Regions from separate parts of the Komagataeibacter europaeus genome, predicted to be linked through region 1. Evidence: predicted binding sites of a transcription regulator. Region 1 holds the regulator's gene; the other holds the start of a gene.
What was found. Region 1 encodes LexA, which represses DNA repair genes until DNA is damaged. Its sites were predicted from a motif close to TGTTCTANNTANGTTC; they were not measured.

Region 1 (3,419 bases):
GAACATTCAGGTACAGCAGTGGTTCAAGTGGGCGGAAAATGCGCATACACAAGGCGCAGGTCAAGCGCCTTGGCCGATATTTCTGATTAAATTCGCACACAATGGGTAAAAAAGGAGCGCAGTGCACGATGTTGAGCGTCTCGGAAGCGCGCGAACGGATTCTTGACGGGGTGTTTCCCCTGCCATCCGAGGTCGTGGCCCTGACCGATGCCTGTGGGCGCGTCAGCGCGGCCCCCGTCATCGCCCGGCTGTCCAATCCCCCGGCCGATGTATCGTCCATGGATGGCTACGCGGTGCGTGCCGCGGACCTGTCGGTACAGGGCGCGCGCCTGACCTGCATCGGTTCCGCCCCCGCGGGTCACCCCTTCGCCGGCGCGGTGGGAGCCGGTGAATGCGTGCGTATATTCACCGGCGCGGTCGTGCCATCCGGCGCGGATGCCATCCTGATACAGGAAAATGCACAGGCGGAAGGCGCATCCGTTACCACGACCACCACCCTGCCCCCCGGCACCTATATCCGGCGCAGGGGCCAGGATTTTGCCGAAGGCCAGGAAGTCATTCCCACGGGCCGCAGGCTGTCGGCGCGCGACATCGGCCTTGCCGCCGCAGCCAATCATGCATGGGTGCGGGTGACGCGCCGCCCGCGCGTGGCCATTGCCGCGACGGGTGATGAACTGCTGCTGCCCGGAAGCGGGATCGGGGCGGGACAGATCGCCAATTCCAATACACCCATGCTGGCCGCCCTGTTGCGCGCGGCGGGCGCGGACCCGGTCATGCTGCCGGTGCTGCGTGACGACATGGCCGACCTTGCCACGCTGGAACGCATGGTTGATGGCGTGGACATGCTGGTGACCGCAGGCGGCGCGAGTGTCGGCAGCCATGACCTTGTGCGGCGTGGGCTGGAACAGGTCGGGTTGAAAACCGATTTCTGGAAAATCGCCATGCGGCCGGGCCGTCCGCTCATGTACGGGCATCTGGGCCGCCTGCCATTTATCGGCCTGCCGGGCAATCCGGTGGCGGCGTTTGTCTGTTCGGTCGTATTCATCCTGCCCGCCCTGCGCCGCATGGCGGGGCTGGCCACGCCGGTTGTGCCGCCGGAACACGCGATACTGGGGGCGGACGTGCCCGAAAACGACCGGCGCATGGATCACCTGCGCGCGGGACTCGGCCATGATGCGGACGGACGGCTGGTGGCGACCCCCTTCGCCGTACAGGATTCGGCCATGCTGCATGTGCTGGCGCAAAGCGGCGCCCTGATCCTGCGTGCGCCCCATGCCTCCCCGGCAAAGGCGGGGGAGCCGTGCGACATAATCCGTATCGATCGCGTTCTGGAATAGGTCTGTTACGCCGGTTGACGCGGCGTGGGGAACCAATATAGAACATGTGAACAGGTTTTTGGTTTGTTCCATCATATTCCAGCCCGGGCGACACCGGTAACGGCAAAAGGACATGTGGCATGCTTACGAAGAAACAACATGAACTTTTGCTGTTTATCGACAGCCACCTGCGCAGGACGGGTTTCTCCCCGTCCTTTGATGAAATGAAGGATGCGCTGGGCCTGCGTTCCAAATCCGGCATTCACCGCCTGATCTCGGCGTTGGAGGAACGCGGTTTCCTTCACCGCAGGCATCATCGCGCCCGTGCGCTGGAAATCCTGCGCCTGCCTGATATCGATGTGCCGCCCGCGCCCGCCCCGTCCGACCCACCTGCCCCGATCCCCGGTCTGCCTGATCCCGGCGGAATGCTGGTGGTGGATGTCCCCTTCGTGGGGCGGATCGCCGCCGGCAATCCCATTGAAGCCATTACACCGGAAACCACCCGTATTGCCGTCCCGGCCGACATGCTGGGCAAAGCCAGCCATTACGCGCTGGAAGTCACGGGGGATTCGATGCAGGACGCGGGGATTCTGGATGGTGACATGGTCATCATTCGTGAAGGTATGCAGGCAACGGACGGGCAGATTGTCGTCGCCCTGATCGATGGGGTGGAAGTCACGCTGAAGCGTCTGCGCCACGAGGGGAGCAATATTGCGCTGATCCCTGCCAACCGGCATTATGAGACCCGCGTGCTGCCTGCGGCCCGGGTCAATGTGCAGGGCACCCTGGCTGGCCTGATCCGTCGTTACTGAAAAGACCGTTTTCAGCAACCTGCCAGTGAATCACCCTGCGACCATGAAAAGTGTCCGGTAAAGCTTTTTTCAGAAGGCTTCGGGAAACGCCCTCCTGTTGAAACAATCTTCAGGGCGCGTCCCGCGCCACCTGTTCCCATGTGGGCAGCCGGGCCGCCAGTTGCGCCACCGCATCCGGCCCCATGGGGGTGATGGTCGGAAATTCGGCCAGTATGCGGACCCGTCCATGGCGTTCGATGGCGCTGCGGCCATAAGGTTCGGGCGGGCCGTTCAGGATCACGCCCGCAACCTGCAGTCCACGCGCCCGGAGTGCGGCAAGGCTGAGCAGCGTATGGTTGATCGTGCCAAGCTGGCTGCGCGCCACCAGCACGACCGGCAGCGCCAGCCGGGCCATGAGGTCGATCATCAGGTAATTTTCGGCAATCGGCACGAACACGCCGCCTGCCCCTTCCACCACCAGCGGACCGTCACTGGCTGCATGGCGTGGCAGGGCGATCATGGCGGGATCGATCCGGGTATGGGCCGCATGGGCCGCATCCTCGGGCGATAGCGACGCCCCGAACGTGGCGGCCGGTGGATAAAGGCGGGCCGGGTCCAGTCCCGTTAGCTGCCGCACGCCCATGCTGTCGGATGGGGCGTCATCCGTGCCGCTCTGCAACGGTTTCCAGTAAGCCGCGTCCCATGCCCTGACCAATGTCGCGGATGTCACCGTCTTGCCTACATCCGTATCCGTGCCGGTAACGAACACACCCGGCCACGCCGCGCGGCGGAACAGCCCGTAACCAACCTGATAGGACACGGTGAACGGTCCATCCGTTCCCGCCGCCGCCAGTACGCGGCGCAACTGGCCACCCGTGGCGGGGGCGTGGTCCGTATGCGTGGCCCCGATGGCGCGCAGTTCCTGCACGAAAGCCAGTGGGGTGGCCGGGGTATCGACAGTCTCGGCATCATGCCACATCCCCGCACCGCAGGCGGGCCATTCGGCCTGTAGCTGTTCGATGGTGGGATAATCCGGCATGGGACACACGACCCCGGCCCGTGCATATGCATCCCGCCATTGCCGGAGGCTGCCCAGGCACAGCGTGGAAAGCGCTATCTGTCCCCCCGGTGCCAGCAGGTTGCCCAGCATGCGCAGCGTGCGTGCCCGGTGGGCAAACCACTGCATGGCCATGCTGGAACAGATCAGGTCAAACGGACCTTCCACGTCCGGGGCTTCGGCATCCATGCGGTGCAGGGACAGCCTGTCATCATCCGCCATCCGCCGGGCCACGCGCTCCAGCATGGCAGGGGC
Region 2 (3,419 bases), 110 kb from region 1:
GGATCTGGTCATCAATCGGCCTGACCAGGTCTGGTGTTCCGATATCACATATATTCCCATGAAACGGGGATTTCTCTATCTCGTGGCGATCATGGACTGGTTCACGCGCAAGGTCCTGTCCTGGCGTCTGTCGAACACGATGGACGTGGAGTTCTGTATCGAGGCGCTACAGGATGCCCTCATGCGCTATGGCGCCCCGGACATTTTCAATACTGACCAGGGGTCGCAATTTACGACACCCCGTTTCAGCGGGATACTGGAAGAGCGTCAGATCCGCATCAGCATGGATGGGCGCGGTCGCTGGCTGGACAACGTGTTCATCGAGCGTCTGTGGCGGTCGCTGAAATACGAATGCGTCTACCTGTACGCGTTCGAGACCGGATCAGAGCTGAGGGCCGGGCTTGGCAGATGGATCGCCCATTATAACGAAAGGCGTCCGCATACGGCGCTGGCTGGACGAACGCCCGATGAGGCGTATCATGACGTGCCGACGCCATCTGGTCCGGGGTTAACCCCGGACCAGATGGCCAACAGCAACGCCGTCAGAAGGGCGGCATAACAACAACCGGGTATAGCTTATCAAGCCCGCAAAACTGTCCGAACGGACGGGACCACCTCATGTATCGGCAATCGCGGCCCGGGCCGTGATCCCGGCCTCCTTCAGGCGGGTGACCATGTTCTCCAGCATGACGGCCTCGCCCCCATGCAGATGATCGGCACCGGTCGTATCCAGCACGATGCCGTCTGGCGGATCGGGTGCCACGATGGGGGCGATGCGGTGCTGGAACCACAGCGCCAGCCGCTCCAGCCCTGCCCGGTCACCGTCCAAGTCGGCATCCATGATGAGCAGATCGGGATGGAGCGCCTGCGCTTTCGCGACAGGCGTGCCGGGGCGCAGGCCCAGCCTGCGGGCGGCGAGATCGACCGACAGGATGACCCGTCGCCGCCCTTCCCGTCCGGCCAGTACCAATGGGCAGTCAGGCGCGGGCGCGTCGGTTCCCAGCCGCTTCCTGAGCCGGTCTGTCGGCCAGAGCGGCAGGTAGAGTGAGACGACACGGTGCCAGTCTCCCTTTGGCATCACAGGCCTCCACTTCGAAATCGGCGCATTCGCCCGCGCGGGCACGGATCAGTTCGAGCAGCCAGCGGGACCGGCCGACGCCGGGCACTGGCAGCGACACGGATGGGAGGACCGAGACCCGCCACCGGGTGACCGACGCCGTGGGCTGGCCAAAATCGGCCGCATCCGTCTGTCGCCGCCAGCGCCGTATGGCGATGCCCAGCGCGCCGGATGTCTCGGCCGCCAGCTGCAGGCGGCGTGACGCGGTCATGGACAGGCGGGCGACCTCGGCCACGACCGCCCCCAGCCCCTGATGGCGCAGAGCTTCCTCGAAACAGGCCAGCACATCGACGTCCGAACTGGCCGCGACATAGATGGTCCGTCGTGCCGACAGCCCGACCTGCTGCAGTGCCGGGGCATACAGGTCCTGACGGGTGGCGATCCATAGCACCTTGCCCCGTGTCCGGGCCGCGATCCCGGCAGAAAACAGACCGGACGCCGCTGCATTCAGGGCGTCATGGCCGCCGCCGGCCACTTCATGCAGCGCGCCCAGCGCCAGTCCGCCGTCTGGCAGGCGATCGTCAATCTCGGGCACACGGAAGGGCAGCACGCCCCGCCTGCGCCGGCCCTGGCCTTCGAGGCGGCTGACCTGTGCTCTCAGCGCCTCCAGCGCGGGACGGGGTTGGGGTGCGGGCATGGGGTCGGACAATCCATTCGGGTGTTTCTGGCACGGAATTAGCGATTATGTTCGTTATTTGTTCTGGCACGGTGACGAATGTCAACCCATTCTGGAAAAGTGGTTGCGATCCGGACGCGGGCACAGGCCTGCCACACGGTCCAGGCTTGATGAAAACTGTCTGAAGTACAGGGATTTATCAGGAACAGTCCGGCCACCCCCGTCCTGCAGGGTGGATACCGTCCGGCAGGACACCCATATCGAGAATCGCGAAAGGATGGCGTGATGTGCAACCTCTATGCGATGACCAGCAGTCAGCAGGCGATCCGGGAGGCGGCCCGGGTCATGACCGACCGCACCGGCAATCTCCAACCCCTGCCCGAGATCTGGCCCAACACCATGGCGCCCATCGTGCGGAACGCGCCGGATGGGCGTGAACTGGTCATGGCGCGATGGGGCATGCCGACCCCGCCGGGCTACCTGAAAGGCCACAGGGTCGATCGGGGTGTGACCAATATCCGCAATCCCACCTCGACCTGGTGGAAACGCTGGGAAGGTGTGGCGCATCGCTGCCTCGTGCCGCTCACGGCCTTTTCCGAACCGGAGCGCCTGCCGGATGGGACCAGCAGGCCCGTCTGGTTTGCCCGCAGCGATGGGGAGCTGCTGGCTTTCTTTGCCGGAATCTGGTGCCAGTGGACGTCAGTACGAAAACTGGCGGATGGCGAGACGACGGATGACCTGTTCGGCTTCCTGACCACCACGGCCAATCGGGAAGTCGGCGCCATTCATCCGAAAGCTATGCCGGTAATCCTGACCCGGCCGGAAGAACTGGACCTGTGGATGAAGGGGCCTCTGGACGATGCGCTACAACTGCAGCGCCCCCTACCTGACAATGCCCTAAAGATGGTACATGCTTCCCCGGTAGGCAGTTATTAAATGTCGGCAACGGGGGGATTTCAGACTGTCCGCTATTAGAAAAGAATTCTGATTAGCGGACGTCATAGAAACGTAATAATAAAAGTAAAATAAAATTTACCCTACAATGATAAATAATTTATTTACATAAAATATTTTGATATATTTCCCCTGATTAAAGAGAATTTATCTCCCATCCTCGATGACCCTAAATATATTATTTGTTTTGAAGAAAATTTTACCGGTCTACTTCGTTTTGATAGTTGTCTCAAAATTAAATGGATTAATGATTTTCCTCGCAGAAGGCTTCGATATTCTCTTTTTATTTCACGATATAAAATTTCAGGATAAGACTCTCCGTCTCGTAACTCACACAGTCTAGCATATTCATCATCATCATCGAGTATCTTGTTTGGGTGATGGCGGTATCCAGCCTGCTCTCCTCGAAGAGTGCGGTCGACCGCCAAAGCATACCACTTTATGAATTTATCAAGTTCTATTTCAAACGTTTCTCTTTCGGCACGAGTAAGAAGATCCTCTATCTGTCCATCACAAAACGCATCGTTCTCTACAGAATAACCGCAGGAAGTAACTACATTTTTTATATGTATTGGAAGTTTATGAACCCACAAATCTTTATCGACAACGAACAAAACTCTTGTACTTATCGGGAAATCTTCAATCATTTTCTTAACCAGCAATACATTTTCTTTGTTTCCAGCTGGAAGCATATCAACATCTATTTCCTCAAGACTTTCTTCTATTTTTCTA

Region 2: a site for LexA is predicted at 1,803-1,818, ahead of S101446_RS04340 (ImuA family protein). Genes of this name have one in related genera too.

Annotation. Positions count from the first base shown of each region.
Region 1 is NZ_CP021467.1:1,074,298-1,077,716, reverse strand. It holds gene S101446_RS04875 (molybdopterin molybdotransferase MoeA) at 129-1,337, shown strand; gene lexA (transcriptional repressor LexA) at 1,457-2,128, shown strand; gene bioD (dethiobiotin synthase) at 2,238-3,419, opposite strand, start outside.
Region 2 is NZ_CP021467.1:964,483-967,901, reverse strand. It holds one part of gene S101446_RS04350 (IS3 family transposase) at 1-559, shown strand, start outside; gene S101446_RS04345 (Y-family DNA polymerase) at 617-970, opposite strand; gene S101446_RS04340 (ImuA family protein) at 978-1,754, opposite strand; gene S101446_RS04335 (SOS response-associated peptidase) at 2,019-2,669, shown strand; gene S101446_RS04330 (DUF4435 domain-containing protein) at 2,792-3,419, opposite strand, start outside.